Regions from separate parts of the Acidovorax sp. GW823-FHT02H02 genome, predicted to be linked through region 2. Evidence: predicted binding sites of a transcription regulator. Region 2 holds the regulator's gene; each other region holds the start of a gene.

Evidence for each region. The regulator FNR, encoded in region 2, switches genes on or off when oxygen is low (the NO sensors DNR and NnrR bind a similar motif). The targets are predictions, from matches to a motif close to TTGATNNNNATCAA.
Region 1: a site for FNR is predicted at 2,632-2,645, ahead of AC1RDS_RS06520 (type IV pili methyl-accepting chemotaxis transducer N-terminal domain-containing protein). Genes of this name have one in related genera too.
Region 3: a site for FNR is predicted at 2,483-2,496, ahead of cobA (uroporphyrinogen-III C-methyltransferase). Genes of this name have one in related genera too.

The regions. Positions count from the first base shown of each region.
Region 1 covers NZ_JBXAJH010000004.1:256,278-262,467, reverse strand. The annotation lists gene moeA (molybdopterin molybdotransferase MoeA) at 1-656, opposite strand, end outside; gene mobA (molybdenum cofactor guanylyltransferase MobA) at 703-1,335, opposite strand; gene moaA (GTP 3',8-cyclase MoaA) at 1,440-2,576, opposite strand; gene AC1RDS_RS06520 (type IV pili methyl-accepting chemotaxis transducer N-terminal domain-containing protein) at 2,780-3,616, shown strand; gene AC1RDS_RS06515 (SDR family oxidoreductase) at 3,662-4,423, opposite strand; gene AC1RDS_RS06510 (DUF2889 domain-containing protein) at 4,522-5,130, opposite strand; gene AC1RDS_RS06505 (aldehyde dehydrogenase family protein) at 5,228-6,190, opposite strand, start outside.
Region 2 covers NZ_JBXAJH010000001.1:20,685-26,874, reverse strand. The annotation lists gene ccoG (cytochrome c oxidase accessory protein CcoG) at 1-377, shown strand, start outside; gene AC1RDS_RS00130 (FixH family protein) at 452-724, shown strand; gene AC1RDS_RS00125 (hypothetical protein) at 782-1,075, shown strand; gene fnr (fumarate/nitrate reduction transcriptional regulator Fnr) at 1,098-1,820, opposite strand; gene hemN (oxygen-independent coproporphyrinogen III oxidase) at 2,011-3,387, shown strand; gene AC1RDS_RS00110 (sulfite exporter TauE/SafE family protein) at 3,419-4,147, shown strand; partial or broken gene AC1RDS_RS00105 (phosphohydrolase) at 4,395-4,550, shown strand; gene AC1RDS_RS00100 (sensor domain-containing protein) at 4,547-6,190, shown strand, end outside.
Region 3 covers NZ_JBXAJH010000010.1:16,668-22,857, forward strand. The annotation lists gene AC1RDS_RS11995 (lysoplasmalogenase family protein) at 1-1,502, shown strand, start outside; gene cobA (uroporphyrinogen-III C-methyltransferase) at 1,503-2,408, opposite strand; gene AC1RDS_RS12005 (c-type cytochrome) at 2,530-2,952, shown strand; gene AC1RDS_RS12010 (cytochrome D1 domain-containing protein) at 2,949-4,157, shown strand; gene ahbB (siroheme decarboxylase subunit beta) at 4,332-5,348, shown strand; gene AC1RDS_RS12020 (Lrp/AsnC family transcriptional regulator) at 5,332-5,805, shown strand; gene ahbB (siroheme decarboxylase subunit beta) at 5,792-6,190, shown strand, end outside.

The DNA of each region.
Region 1 (6,190 bases), on a different contig from region 2:
CTGTCGTACACCGCGCCTTCGCGGGGCGGCTCGCCCAGGCTCAGGATTTCGTCGCCGGTGGAAAAATAGGCCACGCGCAGGCGGCGGTACACCGCCACGGTTTTCAGCCCCAGACTGGCCACCAGCCCCAGCGCGGCAGGAGCCAGCAGCGCTCCTTTGGATAGCGCCACACCGCCTTCCATGAGGTCTTCGCCCTTGAAGCGGCGGTTGTCGCCCAGGCGCAGCACGTTGGCGGCAATGGTGATGTGGTCGCCATCGGCGGCGGTGGTGAACTCCTGCGGCACCACGGTGTCCAGGCCCGGGGGCATGATGGCGCCGGTCATGATCTTCAGGCATTCGCCCGCGCCCACGGTGCCGGTCCAGGCCTTGCCCGCCAGCGCCGTGCCCACCACGCGCAGCGTGAGCGGCTGGCCCGCCACCAGTTGCGCACCGGCAAAGGCGTAGCCGTCCATGGCCGAGTTGTCGTGGGGCGGCACGCTCAGGGGCGAGACCACGTCGCGTGCCAGCACGCGGCCCAGGGCCTCGAAAATGCCGATCTCTTCGGTGGCCGTGACCGGCTGCACCAGCTGTTCCAGAAAGGCCGACACCTGGTCGGCACTGAGTGCCTGGGGGTCGTAGCCCTGCAGTTCGGCGGCAATCTGTGCAATGGTTTTCATGGGTGCGTTCGCGCTGAGCGGGTGGGGGTGCAACCGGTGCACCCGGTCAGGGAATGCCGGCGCTTTCAAGGCGGTGCAGCTCGTCCAGCGTGTTGGCGTTGAAGAAGGCCAGCGGGTCGTCGCCCGGCTGGTCGAAGGGCACCACCACATGCGGGTGCTGTGCGGTCCAGGCGTCGATCTTGCGGCCACCGGCCTGGGTGAAGGCGACCAGGCTTTCGAGCAGGTCCACACGCAGCAGGCAGAACACGGGCTGGGTGCGCACGGCGGTGCCGCCCGCGCCATCGTCCTCGGGGGCGGCGGCCATGGCGATGTCGGCCCCTTGGGCGTCCGCAGCGGCCGCCAGCCGTGCCGCCAGGTCCAGCGGAAACAGCGGGGTGTCGCAGGGCACGGTGAGCAGCCACGGGGTTTCGCAGCGCTCCAGCCCGGTCAGAAAGCCCGCCAGCGGGCCGGCATAGTCGGCAATCACGTCGGGCCACACGGGTGCGCCAAAGGCCTCGTAGGCGGCCAGGTTGCGGTTGGCGTTGACCATGGTGGCGCCCACCTGCATCTGCAGGCGCATCAGCGTGTGCAGCGCCAGCGGCAGGCCACGAAAATTCTGCAGGCCCTTGTCCACGCCGCCCATGCGGGAGCCGCGACCGCCGGCCAGCACGAGGCCGGTGATGTCGTTCGTTTCAATCATGTCTTTGATGGTCGTTGCCGATTCAGCGAGGGCTGCGTCCCCCTGCCCGCGCGCAGCGCAAGAGATGGGGGAAGCGGTGAAGTCGCTCAGGGGATTGTTGCATCTCATCCGCCGATGTAGCTCATTTCCACCCGGCGCGCGCCCTGCGTGGTGTCGGCCGGCAGGCTGCTGCGCAGCTCCGAATAGCGGTCGGTGCGTTGCTGCCAGATGGGCGCGATGGCCGATGCAATGGCCTCGTCGCTGGCGCCGCCGCGCAGCAGGCTGCGCAGGTCGTAGCCCTGGGTGGCAAAAAGGCACAGGTACAGCCGGCCTTCGGTGGAAAGGCGCGCGCGGTTGCAGTCGCCGCAGAAGGCCTGCGTCACGCTGCTGATCACGCCCACTTCGCCCAGGGCCTGGTCGTGCTGGCCAGCAGCGCTGGCGTAGCCCCAGCGCTCGGCGGTTTCGCCGGGGCTGGTGGGGCTGAGCTGCACCAGCGGCAGCTCGGCGCGCAGGCGCTCGATCAGTTCGGCCGACGGCAGCACCTCGTCCATGCGCCAGCCGTTGGTGGCGCCCACATCCATGTATTCGATAAAGCGCAGCGTGGTGCCCGTGCCGCGAAAGTGGCGCGCCATGGGCAGGATTTCGTGGTCATTGGTGCCGCGCTTGACCACCATGTTCACCTTGATCTGCGACAGCCCCGCCGCGTGCGCCGCCTCGATGCCGGCCAGCACATCGGCCACCGGAAAATCCACATCGTTCATGCGGCGGAACACCGCGTCGTCCAGGCCATCGAGGCTCACGGTGACGCGGTTCAGGCCCGCCTCCTTGAGGGCCCGCGCCTTGCGCGCTAGCAGCGAGCCGTTGGTGGTGAGGGTGAGGTCGGGCGCGGTGCCGTCCACCGTGCGCAGCCGGGCCAGCTGGGCCACCAGTTCCTCGAGGTTCTTGCGCAGCAGAGGCTCGCCCCCGGTCAGGCGGATCTTGCGCACGCCGTGGGCCAGAAACAGCCGCGCCAGCCGCGTGATCTCCTCAAAGCTCAGCAGGGCGTTGTGCGGCAGGTAGGCATGGTCCTTGTCGAACACTTCCTTGGGCATGCAGTAGTTGCAGCGGAAGTTGCAGCGGTCGGTCACGCTGATGCGCAGGTCGCGCAGGGGGCGGTCCCGGGTGTCGGTCAGCAGACCGGTGGGGGCGGCGGCCTGCGCGGGCACCCTGGCCGCCAGAGCGGCGATGCGTTGGTCCACCAGAGGAATCACACGTTCAGACATGGGGTGATTCTGCCGTATCGGCCCCGCCATCGAGGCCATGCCCCTGCTGGCGAGGTTGACTGGGGTCAATGGAGCGGGTTAACGCGGGTTCGTCCCGCCAATGTCCCGCCAATGTCCGGCGAATGGCAGTTGCTTGACATGGCGCAGGGGGCGCAGGTGGTGTGTCACAACAATCGCAGCACACAAAGTTTCAAGGAAATGACATGACGAATGCGAGGTCGATTGCACAAGCGCTTCCCTGCCAGCGCCGGGTGGCCGTGCAGTGGGTGGCGGCGGGCATCCTGCTGCCCACCTGGGCCGGCGGGGCCCAGGCGCAAATGGCACTGTCGGGGGCCATCAACCACGCGGGATGGTTTCGGGCACTGTCGCAGCGCATGGCCAAGGCGTATTGCCAGCAATATTTGCAGGTGCTGCCCGAGGCTGCCAGGGACGTGCTGGGCCATGCGCGCAAACGGGTGCAGCAGGGATCTGGCGAGCTGGCGCGCGGGCTGCAGTCGGGCCAGTGGCCCGCCGAGGTGGCGCGGCAGCTGGACGAAGTGCAAAAGCAGTTTGCACGGCTCGACCAGTTGACAGCGGCGCCCATGTCGCGGGCGGCCTTGGCCGCGGTGTCCGAGCAGTCCGACCGCACGCTGCTGGTGGCCCAGGCGGTGACCGAGTCCATCGAAAAGATGGCACGGGTGGCCAGTGCGCGGCTGGTGAATCTGGCCGGGCGCCAGCGCATGCTGTCGCAGCGCCTGGCCAAGAACTATTTTCTGGTAGCCGCCAAGGCGGACACCAAGCTGGTGCATGCGCAACTGGCGGCAGATGCCGCCGATTTCCGGCAGGCCATGCAGACCCTGACGGCCGCACCGGTCTCCACGCCCGCCATTCGTGGCGAGCTGGAGCTGGCGGCCCCGCAGTGGGTGTTTTTTGAGGCGGCCCTGCGCCGGCCCGCCGACGAGCAGGGACTGAGCGCGGTGGCCACTACCAGCGAACGCCTGCTGAGCGTGATGGACCGGCTCACCGGCCTGTACGAAGCCGCCTTGCGCGAGGTGCTGTAGCCAGGGGCTTGCCGGCAGCGCCGTCCGGGGGGCTGTGGTGTGCTGCTACACGCAGCGTGCCCCATCCACCTCGATGCACACGCCGCTGATGAAGGCGGCCTCGTCGCTGGCCAGGTACAGCGCGGCGTTGGCCACGTCGAGCGCCGTGGAAAAGCGGCCCAGCGGAATGGTGGCCAGGAATTTCGCGCGGCGCGCTTCGTCCACCGGTCCCCCCGCAAACTCGGCGGCCAGGCCCGTGTCGGGGTTGAACACGGGGTTGATGCAGTTCACGCGGATGTTGTCGGGGCCCAGCTCGGCGGCCATCGACTTGCTGGTGGTGATGACGGCGCCCTTGGAGCCGTTGTACCAGGTCAGGCCCGGCCGGGGGCGCAGGCCCGCCGTGGAGGCAATGTTGATGAAGCTGCCGCCGCCGCCCTGGCGCATCGCGGGCACGGCGTGGATGGCCGAGAGGTAGATGCTCTTGACGTTGATGGCATAGACCTTGTCGAACTCGTCCTCGCTCACTTCCAGCATGGGGCGGTTGCGGTGCGTCCAGCCGGCGTTGTTGACCACCACGTCCAGCCGGCCATGCAGGCGCACGGCCTCGTCGACCAGGGCCTTGACATCGGCGGACTTTGTCACATCGGCCTGGAAGAAGGCCGCCGTGCCACCCGCCGCGATGATCTCGGCCACCACACGCTGGCCGCCAACTGCGTTGACGTCATTCACGATGACCTTGCCCCCTTCAGCCGCCAGGCGCTTGGCAATGCCTTCGCCAATACCGTTGCCGGCGCCGGTGACGATGATGGATTTGTGCTGCACGCGCATGGTGTTGTCTCCTTGCTTTATAAATTGGATAGCGGCTTGCGCTTTAGGGGTAGGCGATAGCGCCTGTTTTTATTCATATTGTTCCCCCGCCACACGGGCTAGGGCTGCAGCGCGGGGCGGGCGTCGTCGGTCGCAGGGGGCGGGCCCACCGGCACCGTCAGACCGTCCGGGCCGCGGCGGTAGAACTGCGGAAAATATTCCTTCACGCCGTTGCCGTTGAAGTCCCAGCCGGTGCACTGGCCCAGGTGGCGGGGCGGCTCGTCCGCATTGGCGGCAGCAAACACCGCGGGCACCGACTGGAATGCTGCCGTGGCCAGGTTGAACAGCAGTTCGCGCAGGTGGGTGCAGCTGGCCACGCCGCCCAGGTTCTTCTGGATGGCCTGGCGCCAGCCGCGCGCCATGCTGCAGCCCACCATGGATTGCAGCGCGGGCTGGGCCTGGGGACAGTCCTTGAGCGGGTGGGTGTCCATGGCCACGTCGATGGCCTGCACCACCAGCTGGCGGTTGACGGTGACGCGCAGCCACATGTGGTGGATGGGCTCGCCAGCGCGGCGCAGGCCGGCCTCGCGGAACGAGGGCGCATCGTAGGTCTTGCTGTCGTGCAGCTCGCCTTCGATGTCCCACAGCCCATCGTCGCGTTCAAAGCCTTGGTAATGGACGCGGCGCTGGTGCCGGGCGGTGCGGGGGGCGGGGGGGCTCAGGGGCATGGAGAAAAGAAACCGTCGGGCAAAAAGGAAGGGCGAGAACACATGCTACCGGCACACCGCCGCGCCGCCTTGCGCGGGCGCGACAGGCGGGCCTGGGTCAGCCGTGCCGGATGGCCACGGTCTTGAGCGTGGTGAAGCCGTGCAGCGCCTCCAGGCCCTTTTCGCGGCCGTAGCCGCTCGATTTGACGCCGCCAAACGGCAGCTCCACGCCGCCGGCAGCGCCGTAGTTGTTGATGAACACCTGGCCGCTGTGCACGCGCCGGGCCATGCGGAACTGGCGGGCGCCATCGCGCGTCCAGATGCCGGCCACCAGGCCAAACTGGGTGGCGTTGGCCAGCTCCACCGCATGGTCCTCGTCCTGGAAGGCCATCGCGCTGAGCACGGGGCCAAAGACTTCCTCCTGCGCCAGGCGGTGCTCCACCGGCACATCGCGCAGCAGCGTGGGGGCCTGGTAGAAACCGGTTTCGGGCGCATCGTCCACGATCTGGCCCTGGGCCACCATGGGGATGCCGGCCACCTGCGCGTCGGACAGAAAATCCCATACGCGCTGCTGCTGCGACTGGCGGATCAGCGGGCCCACGTCCAGGTCCATCGCGGCGGGGCCCACGCGCAGCGCTTCAAAGGCCTGGCCCAGGCGCTCCAGCAGGGGCTCGTAGATGAGCGAGTCGATCAGCACGCGCGAGCCGGCCGAGCAGGTCTGCCCCGCGTTCTGCACGATGGCATTGATGACCACGGGCACGGCGGCGTCCAGGTCGGCATCGGCAAAGATGATCTGCGGGCTTTTGCCGCCCAGCTCCAGCGTCACGGGGCAGTGGCGCTCGGCGGCCACCTGCTGGATCAGCGTGCCGATCTTGGGGCTGCCGGTGAAGCTGATGTGCTGGACGCCCGGGTGGCGCGCCAGTGCGTCGCCCACCTCGTGGCCGTAGCCGGTAACGATGTTGAGCGCACCCGCCGGAAACCCCACCTCGGCCGCCAGCTGCGCCACGCGGATCAGGCTCAGGCAGGCATCTTCGGCCGGCTTGACCACGCACACATTGCCCGCCGCCAGCGCGCCGCCCAC
Region 2 (6,190 bases):
TGGTGGCTTTGTGTGTGGGCATGCTGGCCAGCCTGACCACGCGCACACCCCTGAAGGTGGACATCGTGCGTGACCGGGCCGCCTTGTCCCGCATTGTTGCGGGGGGCAAGCTTGAAAATGTCTATCGACTGCAAATCATGAATGCCACAGAGGCTGCGCAGCGCTACCGCATTACTGCGAGCGGGCTGGATGGCTTGGAAGTGGCTTCGGAGCAGGAGGTGGACATTGGTGCTGCAGAATCCCGTTGGGTAGCGGTGCGGTTGCAGATCCCGTATGGATCTGCGGCCCCTGGTTCCCATGCGATTCATTTCGATATATCTGCACTGGAAAGCGGCGGCAAAGTGACAGAGAAATCCATATTCCTGGTGCCACGCTGAGTCAATTGAGTGAAGGTCGCGCTGTGCGCTGCAGGGCGTCTTGTGGTCTATATGCTGATACCTGAGGAGTTTCCATGCCAAACAGCCCCGTTATTACTCCCGGACCCCAGCCATGGTGGAAGTTTGGGCATGTCTGGCTGGTGATTGCCGGACCGGTCATTGTGGTGATTGCCGGCTTCATTACGTTGTGGCTTGCCGTGAGTCGGCCGGACCCCGTCGTCGAGGAGGACTATTACCGCAAAGGGATTGAGATCAACCAGACGCTGGCACAGCCAGAGAAAAGCTTGGCCCCCGCGCTCAAGGGCCGCAACCATGCGGCGACACCTGCCGTGGATCAGCCTCGCTGAACCAGAGTTCCAGCTGGTCGCATACACACGCCCTCCGCAACCCCGAGGAAACACACGATGTGGACACAACGCCTGATGTGGATTGCATGGCCCGCTTTTCTGGTGGCCGGGATCCTGGAAATGCTGGTTTTCGCCATGGTGGATCCACAGGATCTTCATTGGTTTGGTCAGCCATTGACTCTGTCCCGCCAGGGGGTCTATACCCTTGCGTTCTTTGCGTTCTGGATCATTACCATGGTTGCCAGCGCGTTGACAACGCTGCTCTCCATGTCACCCTTTGAACTCAACCGCTGCCCCGTGCCTCCGGATGCTCGACCGGGCGATTGCCACAAGGCATCGTCGTGCCCGTGACGGTTGCATGCCTGAACAGCGATCAGTGACAAGCCTGCTGGTTGTTGACAATGCGCTTGAGTGCATCGGTGTCCAGAATGCGGACATGGCGCTGTTTGACTTCCACCGTGCCATCTTCCACAAACTTCGAGAACGTGCGGCTGACTGTCTCCAGCTTGAGCCCCAGGTAACTGCCGATTTCTTCCCGTGTCATTCGCAATACCAGTTCGGACTGCGAGAACCCACGGGCATGCAGGCGTTGCACCAGGTTGAGCAGGAACGCAGCCAGGCGCTCTTCTGCACGCATGCTGCCCAGCAAAAGCATCACGCCGTGTTCACGAACGATTTCCCGGCTCATGATCTTGTGAACGTGGTGTTGCAGCGCCGTGACTTCGCGCGATAGTTCTTCGATGCGATCAAAGGGCATGACACACACTTCGGCATCTTCGAGGGCGACTGCGTCACAGGTGTGATGATCGTTGACGATGCCATCGAGTCCAATGATTTCACCCGCCATCTGAAAGCCTGTGACCTGGTCGCGCCCATCTTCGGTAGCGACGCAGGTCTTGAAAAACCCGGTGCGAATGGCATAGAGAGAGGTGAACGACTCCCCATTGCGAAAGAGCGTACCTCCTCGCTTGATTTTTCGCCGCACTGCCACGATATCGTCAATGCGTTGCAACTGCTGCTCGTTCAGGCCTACGGGCATGCACAGTTCTCGCAGGTTACAGTTGGAGCAGGCGACTTTGATGGTTTGCGGGTTCATGGGCACTGGGACCTGGACAGGTCTGGGTAATTGGCTTGTATCTGCTGGGACTCCATTGTCCCGCGGTGCACGCGTGGCGGCTGAATTGAATCAAATTGTCCCTCCTGTGCCCATTCGCCTTCTTGATTAAGGTCAAGGACGTGGATCAAAGGGTACGGCACAGTATCGATGCACGCAAGGATATTTTCCCATGACCGCTGTTACCCCAGAACTTCTGCGCCGTTTTGACATACCAGGACCGCGCTATACCTCCTACCCCACGGCTGACCGGTTTGTGGAGGCTTTTGGGCAAGAGGACTATGTGTTGGCGCTGTCACAGCGCCGGCTTGGCGCTACGGCACTGCCGCTGTCGCTGTATGTCCACATTCCGTTTTGCGAATCGTTGTGCTACTACTGTGCCTGCAACAAGATCATCACCAAGCACCATGACCGTGCCGACGTGTATTTGCGCTACCTCAGCCGCGAGATTGATCTGCACACGGCCCACTGCGGCACCGGACAGGTGGTCAGCCAGTTGCACCTCGGGGGTGGCACGCCGACCTTTCTTTCGGATGACGGACTGCGCCAGCTCATGGCAACGCTGCGGCGCAGTTTCACCTTTGCGCCGGGTGGTGAGTATTCCATCGAGGTGGATCCTCGCACGGTCACTTCGGATCGGCTGGCGGTGCTGGCGGAACTGGGCTTCAATCGATTGAGCTTCGGGGTGCAGGATTTTGATGCCGAGGTTCAGAAGGCAGTGCACCGCATTCAGCCCGCAGAGCAGGTGTTTGCGCTGGTGGAAGCGTCTCGTGCGCTGGGCTTTGAGTCGGTCAATGTGGATTTGATTTACGGGCTGCCGCGCCAGACCCCCGAGTCGTTTGATCGCACGCTGGCACAGGTGGCCCAATTGCGCCCCGACCGAATCGCTTTGTATGCCTACGCCCATTTGCCTGATCGTTTCAAGCCGCAGCGGCGCATCATCTCGACAGAACTGCCTGCCGCATCCGCCAAGGTGACCATGCTTTCGCGTTCGCTGGACGCCTTCATTGATGCAGGTTACGTCTATGTAGGCATGGACCACTTTGCCTTGCCTACGGATGCGTTGGCTGTTGCCAAGCGGCAGGGGCGCCTGCACCGCAATTTTCAGGGCTACAGCACCCAGCCCGACTGCGATCTCATCGGCCTGGGCGTATCCGCGATCGGCCGGGTGGGCGCGACCTACAGCCAGAACGCCAAATCGCTGGAGGAGTACTACGACCATCTGGATCAGGGGCGGTTGCCCGTGGTGCGAGGGTTGGCGCTGAATCGCGATGACCTGGTGCGCAGGGCCGTCATCATGGCGCTGATGTGCCAGGGCGAGGTCTTGTTTGAGCCCATGGATCAAGCTTGGCTCATTGATTTTCGGAAGTATTTCGCGCCGGAACTGGAGCAGTTGGAGTCCATGGCCGAGCAGGGGCTCGTTGCATTGAGTGCCGAGGGCGTCAAGGTAACGCCCATGGGCTGGTTCTTTGTGCGCGGCATCGCCATGGTGTTTGACCGCTATTTGCAGGCTGACCGCAATCGGGCCCGGTTTTCGCGCATCATCTGATACCCATCATTCGAGCTGTGCCCCGGTCTTCATGCTTGCACCCCTTGCCGTAACGGCTTTGCTCATGGGGCTCGCTGGCGGGCCCCATTGCTTGGCCATGTGCTCCGCGCCTTGCAGTGCGATCATCGGCCAGGAGGCGGCGTGCTCGCAAGCGGGCAGCCCCGTCTCTCAGCCGGTTCAGTGGTTTCCCAAAGGTGGAACCTCTCGCCGGCTGTTCGCATTTCACTTCGGGCGCCTGGCGGGCTATGCCGGGGCGGGCGCCCTGGCCGCGCTGGCCATGGACAGCCTGGCATGGGTGACCCAGCAAACCATGGCCTTGAGTCCGGTATGGACCCTGATGCACGTGGCGGTCATGGCCTGGGGTTTGATGATGATGGTGCAGGCGCGACAGCCTGCTTGGGTAGAGCAGGCCGGGCGCACGGCCTGGCGCCGCGTGCAACCCCTTGTCCGCGCGCCGGGTGGGCTGCTGGTGGCGGGCGGGCTTTGGGCTCTCATGCCATGCGGATTGCTTTATTCGGCCCTGCTGGTGGCTGCGCTCAGCGGTAGCATGTTGCAGGGCGCTGTGACCATGGTGTTTTTTGGAGTGGGGAGTGGACTGTGGCTGGTGGCCGGACCCTGGCTGTGGGGGCGGCTGCGTTCACGCATCAACGCGGTGCGAGCCAGTTGGGGAACCCGGCTGGCGGGTGCGCTGCTGGTCGGGGTGGCGGGGTGGGCATTGTGGATGGATCTGGTTTACAAACCCTCTCTGTGGTGCAGATAACTTCAGCGGGAAGTGCCTTGGGTCACTCGGGCGGGTGGCGTCACGCCAGAATTTCATCGTTGGGATTGCGGGGCGCAATGGTCTGGACGGCGGCGATAATCCTTGTCACCAAGGGTGGTGCGCATGTCGCCATGTTTCTCCATGCATGCCGTGAAACTCCGTGAATTCTTCCCTCCTTATTGATACCGGTCAGCTTCGCATCGGCATGTATGTCCAGCCCGGCGTGGGCTGGATGCATCACGCATTCAACGACCGTTACGGCATCGTCGTGTCCGTCAATTCGACCAGACCGCTGAGGCCCGAGGTGTCGCGCGATGCGCTCGACTATCTGTCTCCGCGCCAGCGGATCTGCTATTTCTTTGAGCGCGCTGTAGATCCTGGTCCTGACGAGGTGCACGCATGAACCCGCTACCACCGCAGTCTTGGCTGGATGGCCTGCAGGAAGCGGTGTGGCTCGTGGATGGCGGCAGCTTGAGCATCGTCCAATCGAACAAGGCGGCAGAGCGACTGGTGGGCATGTCCGGGGAGGACATGGTCGGCAAGGCGGTGACAAGCCTGGCGGCAACACCCCAGGACTGTGCATTCTGGTCCGAGCCATTGGCCACTCTTGCGAAAGGCATTCACTCCCACACCAGCGTATGGCGGGCCGATGGTGTGCTGGTTCCGGTCGATCGGCGTGTGACCTGTGTACAGCACGACGGCGCTCCAGCGGTTTTGATGCTGACGATGCTGGACCGCAGTGCCCAGGAGGCTGCCCAGCAGGAACTGGAGACCCTGCTGTCGGAATTGCGTTCCACCCTGGATTCCGCAGCCGATGGCATGCTGGTGTGTGGGCTTGACGGAGGCGTGCGCGCCTTCAACCAGCGGCTGGCGCACATCTGGAGCATCCCCCGCGAACTGCTGTTGCAGCGCAATGACACGGCGGTGCATGAGCACCTGGCCTCCCGGGTGGTGGATCGCAAGCACTACCAGGAACGTCTGAGTGCCATTGAGCGCGATCCGCTGCTGGAGAGCACCGACATCTTTCAGTTGTACGGCGGCATGACGGTGGAGCGTCGCGTTGTTCCGCAGCTTCACCAGGGCCACCCCGTGGGGCGCGTGTATTCCTTTCGGGATATCACCCGGCAGGCCGAAGCGCAGGCCAGCTTGCGCCTGGCGGCGCGGGTTTTCGATGCCAGCCTGGATGCCATTTTCATTGCAGACAGCAGGCACCATCTGATGCGCATGAACCCGGGTTGCGAGCGACTGCTGGGCCCTTGCGCAGCCGCTTTGGAGGGTTGCATGGCAGCGTCCCTGTTCGGCAGTGGTTCGGATGCCTCCTTCATGGAGCAGGTGCAGGCGGGTTGGGAAAGCGATGGTTTCTGGGAGGGTGAGCTCTGGCTGCCCCGTGACAATGGTGCTTACTGTGCCGTGCATCTGTCGTGGGTTGCCTTGCGCGATGACGATGGCCGGCTGATGCAGAGCATTGGTTTCATGCGAGACCTGACGCAGCAGCACGCGGCCAAAAAACGCATCGAGGAACTGGCGTACAGCGATGTCCTGACCGGTTTGCCCAATCGGCTGCTTCTTTCGCAGAGGGTGGAAACCGCTATCCAGGGCGCTCGCGCCAGCGATACGGGCTTTGCCATCCTTTTCCTGGACCTGGACCGGTTCAAGATCATCAATGACTCGCTCGGCCATCACTTCGGTGATCGCGTATTGCAACTGGTCGCCGAGCGTCTGCAGGCTTGCCTGCGGCAGACGGACATGCTGTGCCGGCTTGGTGGCGATGAGTTCGTGATTTACCTGCATGGCGCCGACGCTGTCGTGGCCGAAAGCGTGGTGCGCCGGATGCTGGAGGGCATGCTGAGCCCCTTCTTGCTGGATGGCATGGGCTTTTCCATCCAGTGCAGCATTGGCATGGCGCTGTATCCGCAGGACGGCACCACCCTGGACGAACTCATCAAGCAGGCCGATACGGCCATGTACCGCGTCAAGGAGCGGGGGCGTGGCAGCTATGGCTTCTACCAACCGCAGATGAACGCCAACCTGCTGTCGCGCATG
Region 3 (6,190 bases), on a different contig from region 2:
CCGCGCACGCCGTGCACCACCAGAGCCAGGACTACAACCTCGGCACCGCGCTGCGCCAGACCAGCTCGGGCGCGCTGCTGGGCTGGGTCTTTTACGTGCCCATGGCGCTGGCCGGCGTGCCGCCGCTGGTGTTTGGCGTGGTGGCGCTCATCGACCTGCTCTACCAGTTCTGGGTGCATACCGAACAGGTGGGGCGCCTGGGCTGGTTTGACCGCTGGTTCTGCAGCCCCAGCAACCACCGCGTGCACCACGCCGTCAACGACGCCTACCTCGACAAGAACTACGGCGGCATCCTCATCCTGTGGGACCGCCTGTTTGGCACCTTCAAGGACGAGGACGCGCAGGAAAAATGTGTATACGGCACGCGCGGCCGGCTCGATAGCTGGGACCCGGTGTGGGCCAATGCCCAGGTGTATGCGGGGCTGGCGCACGACAGCTGGCACGCGCGCCGCTGGGGCGACAAGCTCAGGGTGTGGCTCAAGCCGCCAGGCTGGCGGCCGGCCGATGTGGCCGAGCGCTTTCCCAAGCCGGCCTTCGACATCGCGCAGATGCCGCGCTTCAACCCGGCCATGGCGCCGGCCACGCGCTGGTTTGCCTGCGTGCAGTTTGCGCTGTTGCTCGCGGGTATTTCGGTATTTCTGTGGCACGCCGACAGCGCCCCGCTGGCGCACAACCTGGCCTGGTTCGCGGCGCTGCTGGCCGTGCAATGGGCCCTGGGCGCCGTGGTGCAGGGGCGCATCGGCATGCTGTTGGCGCTGATGATCGAAGCGGGCGCCCTGGCCACCGCCACCAGTGCCGTGGGCTGGACCGAGTGGCACTGGTTTTTCAAACCCCTGGCGATGGTCATTGCTATTATATTAATAGCATTTAATGCTTTATCCATAGGCGACAAAAGCCAATTCGATGCAAAACCCTGGGCCACGATGGTGCTGGCGCTGGTGCTGTCTCTGGCCGGTGATGTGTTCCTGATGCGGAACGGATTTTTCATTCCCGGCCTGGTGAGCTTTCTGGGCGCGCACCTGGCCTATATCGCCCTGTTCCGCCGGGGGGTGCCGTGGTTTGCCCACCGCGGCGCAATGGCAGGCACGCTGGCCGTGGGCGCCGCCATGTACGCCTTTTTATGGGCCGGTGGCCTGCCCGCCGCATTGCGCGGCCCGGTGGCGGCCTATGTGCTGGTGATCGCCCTGATGGCCGCGCAGGCCCTGGGGCGCGCCCAGGTGCTGGGCAGCAGCGCGGCGCGCAAGGTGGCGGCGGGCGCCTGCTTTTTCATGCTGAGCGATTCACTGCTGGCCACCCACCGCTTTGTGCAGGCCTTGCCCATGGCGCAGTTCTGGGTGCTGTCCACCTACTACGCCGCGCAGATGCTGATCGTCTGGGGCTGGCTGCGGAACCCCTCGCCCCTGCAGGCAGACGCCACCCCAGGGGCTGGCGCACCCGAGTGCGCAGCGGCAATCCCAGCGGCGCTCGACCATCCCCGCGCCGTGGCGACCCGCGCAGGCTGATCAGGCGGTGCAGGCCCGTGCCGGTGCGGGCGCAGCGTCGGGGGACCCCGGCAAGCCGGTGAACACCCCGATGGGCGATCCGATTTGCGCCTGCAGCGCCACCGTTTCACCAATCATGATCAGCGCAGGCGGATGCACGCCGTGGGCCACACTCAGCGCGGGCAGTGTTTGCAGCGTGCCCACGATGCTGCGCTGGCCGGGCAATGTCGCACGCTCGACCATCGCCGCCGGTGTGCTGGCGGGCAAGCCATGGGCGATGAGCTGGGCACAGATGGTGGGCAGGGTGCCCACGCCCATGTAGATCACCACGGTCTGGCGGGGCCGCGCCAGTGCAGCCCAGTCGAGCGCAACGGTGCGCTCGCCCTCTTCGCCCTGCAGGTGGCCCGTGGCAAACACCAGCATGGCGGAATGGTCGCGGTGCGTGAGGGGGATACCCGTGGCCGCTGCGGCACCCTGGGCCGCGCTGATGCCGGGCACGGTCTCGCAGGCAATGCCCATAGCGGCCAGCGCCTGGGCCTCCTCGCCGCCGCGCCCGAAGATGTAGGGGTCACCCCCCTTGAGCCGCACGAGCGACCGGCCGCTTTGCGCCAGCCGCACCATCAGATCGATGATGCCCTCCTGCGGCAGGGTGTGGTTGCGGCTTTGCTTGCCCACGTAGATCCGCTCGGCGCCGGGGGCCACATGCTGCAGCACGTCATCGGACACGAGGTGGTCATACAGCACCAGGTCGGCGCTGGCGAGCACGCGGGCCGCCTTGAGCGTGAGCAGTTCGGCATCGCCGGGCCCGGCGCCCACCAGGGTCACCCGCCCCCACTCGGAAGACGCCAGCCGGTTGGAAGGACCACCCGAAAGGGCGGCGGGAGTGCTGTCGTGGGAGGGCAGCGAAGTGGGGCAGGCGGTATCCATCGGGGTTTCCATGTGGAACGGGGCACGGTTGTAAGGCAATGGCTCGATTGTCAAAACGCCAGGGTCTGCCGTCCTTGATAAACATCAAGGACGATGGCGGCAAATCCAGCGATATTGGGCCATGCACGACAAGAACGCGCCGCAGTCGCACCGCCTTGCACAGGCGGGCACCTCACCCAAGGCCGGCAGCTCCCTGCGGGGCCTGCCCCGGCTCGGTATCTGGCTGGCCTTGCTGGCCGGTACCGCCGGACTCCATGCCCAACCCGTCCCACCCACCGCGCCACGCCAGCAAGAGCTGGTGCGCATGGTGCGCCAGGACTGCGGCTCGTGCCACGGCCTGCGCCTGACCGGTGGCCTGGGCCCCGCACTCACCCGCGAAGCCCTGGCCGACAAGCCGTTCGACTCCATCGTCGCGACCATCTACCACGGCCGCCCCGGCACGCCCATGGCGCCCTGGAAAGCCATGCTCAGCGAAGCCGATGCCCTGTGGATTGCCCAGCAACTGTTCGCCGGGTTCCCCGAATCTGTGAAAGACCGTCCATGAATCGCCGCCACTGCCTGAGCCTTCTGGGCACCACCCCGCTGCTGCTGAGCGGCTGCGCCAGCGTTGCCGGGGCTTCCGGCGCCCCCGCCGACCTGCCATTGCGCGGCACGGGCGACCTGGGTGTGGTGGTGGCGCGCGCCACCGGCACCCTGGCCATCGTCGACACCAGCCAGCGCACGCTGCTGGCCCAGGTGACCGGCCTGGGCGACCTCTCGCACGCCTCGGTGGTGTTCTCGCGCGACGGCCGCTACGCCTATGTTTTCGGGCGCGACGGCGCGCTCACCAAGGTCGACTTGCTGACGCGGCGCATCACGGCGCGGGTGATGCAGGCGGGCAACTCGATTGGCGGCGCCATCAGCGCCGACGGCAGCCTGGTGGTGGCGCAGAACTACACGCCCGGCGGCATCAAGGCCTTCAACGCCGCCACGCTGGAGCTGGTGGCCGACATTCCGGCCGCGTACGAGAACGGCAAGCTCTCGCGCGTGGTCGGCCTGGTCGATCTGCCGGGCCGGCGCTTTGCCTACAGCCTGTTCGACGCCAACGCGATCTGGATCACCGACCTGTCCGACCCGGCGCGCCCCGTCACGACCCAGCTGCCGAACATCGGCCGCCAGCCCTACGATGCGCTGGTCACGCCCAATGGCCGCCACTACATCGCGGGCCTGTTCGGCGAGGACGGCCTGGCCATGGTGGATCTGTGGGAAGAGAAGCCCCGCGCGCGCCGCATCCTGGCCGGCTACGGCCGGGGCCAGGAGCCGCTGCCGGTCTACAAGATGCCGCACCTGCGCGGCTGGGCCGTGGCCGGGCGCCGCGCCTACCTGCCGGCCATCGGCCGCCACGAGGTGCTGGTGGTGGACACCGACACCTGGCAGGAGGTGGGCCGCATCCCGGTGGCAGGCCAGCCCGTGTTCGTGATGGCCCGGCCCGACGGCCGCCAGGTGTGGGTCAACTTCTCGGTGCCCGACTACCACCGCGTGCAGGTCATCGACACCACCACGCAGTCCATCGTGCGCACCCTGGAGCCCGGCAAGGCCGTGCTGCACATGGAATTCACGCCGCGTGGCGAATCGGTCTGGATCAGCTCGCGCGACGACCACCGCGTGAGCGTGATCGACACACAGAGCTTTGCTACCCAGGCCACCCTGTCGATCGATTCACCGAGCGGCATCTTCTTCACCTCGCGCGCCGCGCGGCTGGGGTTTTGACATGGCCCAACCCCCTGAGCGGCTGCGCCGCTTCCCCCTTCTCTCGCCTCGCTGCGCGACGCGGGAAGGGGGACGCCGCCAGCGCGGCGGGGCGGCCCTTGCGCGGCGTCCGCTGGCCTGGGCCGCGCCAGTTTCATGGCCGGCGGGCAAAGCGCAACACAGCGGATGGACGGCATGCTTCTGAATACTGACCTGCGCCTGGCCCTGCTCAACCCCTGGCAGCGCGATTTTCCGCTGGTGCGCGAGCCCTTCGCGCACATTGCCACCAGCCTGGGCATGGCCCCCGATGAAGTCCTGGCGGGCTACGCCCGGCTGCAGGGCGAGGGGGCCCTGAGCCGCATTGGCGGCGTGTTCGCGGGCAACGCCGGTGGTGCCGCGCTGCTGGCCGCCATGGCCGTGCCGCCCGAGCGGCTCGATGCCGTGGCCGCCGTGGTTTCCAGCCACCCGGGCGTGAACCACAACTACCAGCGCGAGCACCACTACAACCTCTGGTTCGTGATGACCGGGCAGGACGACGCCGCCGTGCGCGCGGCCATGCAATCGCTCGAAGAAACCACGGGATTGATCGCGCTGCAGTTGCGCATGCTGCGCGCCTACCGCATCGACCTGGGCTTTGATCTGCGTGAACGCACCGCCCCGGCCCCCATGGCGGCCGCACGCGCGGCCCAGCCGGTGGCCGAGGCCGACCGCCCGCTGGCGGCCCTGCTCGAAGACGGCCTGCCGCTCACGGCGCGCCCCTACGACACCTGGGCGCAGGCGCTGGGCCGCACGCCCGAATCCGTGCTGCAGACGTTGCAGCAGTGGCTGGACGAAGGCACGCTGCGGCGCATCGGCGCCATCGTGCGCCACCACGAACTGGGTTTCGACGCCAACGCCATGACCGTGTTCAACCTCCCCGACGCGCAGGTCGATGCCTTTGGCGAGGCACTGGCACGCGAGCCCGGCGTGACGCTGGCCTACCGGCGCGAACGCGCCGAGGGCTGGCCCTACAACCTGTACTGCATGGTGCATGGCCGCGACCGTGCCGCAGTGCACGAAGTGATCGCGCGCGCCATCGCCGACGTGGGCCTGGCGCCGTACCCGCACGAGGTGCTGTTCTCGTGCCGGCGCTTCAAGCAGACCGGCCCGCGGCGCTTTCGTGCCCTGCCCGCAGCCACCGCCCCGGAGGTGCTCGATGCTCTCGCCGGATGACGCCCGCCTGCTGGAGCGCCTGCATGGCGACCTGCCGCTGACCGAGCGGCCGTTTGCCGACGTGGCCGCCGAGTTCGGCTGGACCGAGGCCTACGTGATCGGGCGGCTTGCTGCACTGCTGGAGAGCGGCATGCTCACGCGCTTCGGCCCGCTGTTCCAGATCGAACGCGCGGGCGGCCTGTTCGTGCTCGCCGCCATGGCCGTGCCCGAGGAGCGCATTGATGCCGTCACGGCCCAGGTCAACGCCCACCCCGAGATCGCGCACAACTACCGGCGCGACCATGCACTGAACATGTGGTTCGTGCTCGGTACCGAAACGCCGGCGCAGTGCGCGGCCGCCATTGAGCGCATCGAGGCCGAGACCGGCTTGCCCGTGCTGGCCTTCCCCAAGGAGCGCGAGTTCTTCGTCGAACTCAAGCTCCCCCTCACGAGCGGAGAAGCCCATGGCGCTGGATGATTTCGACCGCGCCCTGATCGCCGCCACCCAGGGCGGCCTGCCGCTGGTGCCGTGCCCCTACGACGCCGTGGGCGAACGCCTGGGCGTGTCGGGCCAGCAGGTGCGCGAGCGCCTGGCGCAAATGCTGGAGAGCGGGCTCGTGCGCCGCATTGGCGCCGTTCCCAACCACTACCGCCTGGGCTTCACCGCCAACGGCATGAGCGTGTGGAACGTGGACGATGCGCTGGTGGACGCTTTAGGCGAGCGCATCGGCCAGCTGCCCGGCGTGAGCCACTGCTACCGCCGACCGCGCCGACTGCCAGCCTGGCCCTACAACCTGTTCGCCATGCTGCATGGCCGCACGCGTGCCGAAGTCGAGCAGCAGGCCCTGCAAGTACGCGAGCTG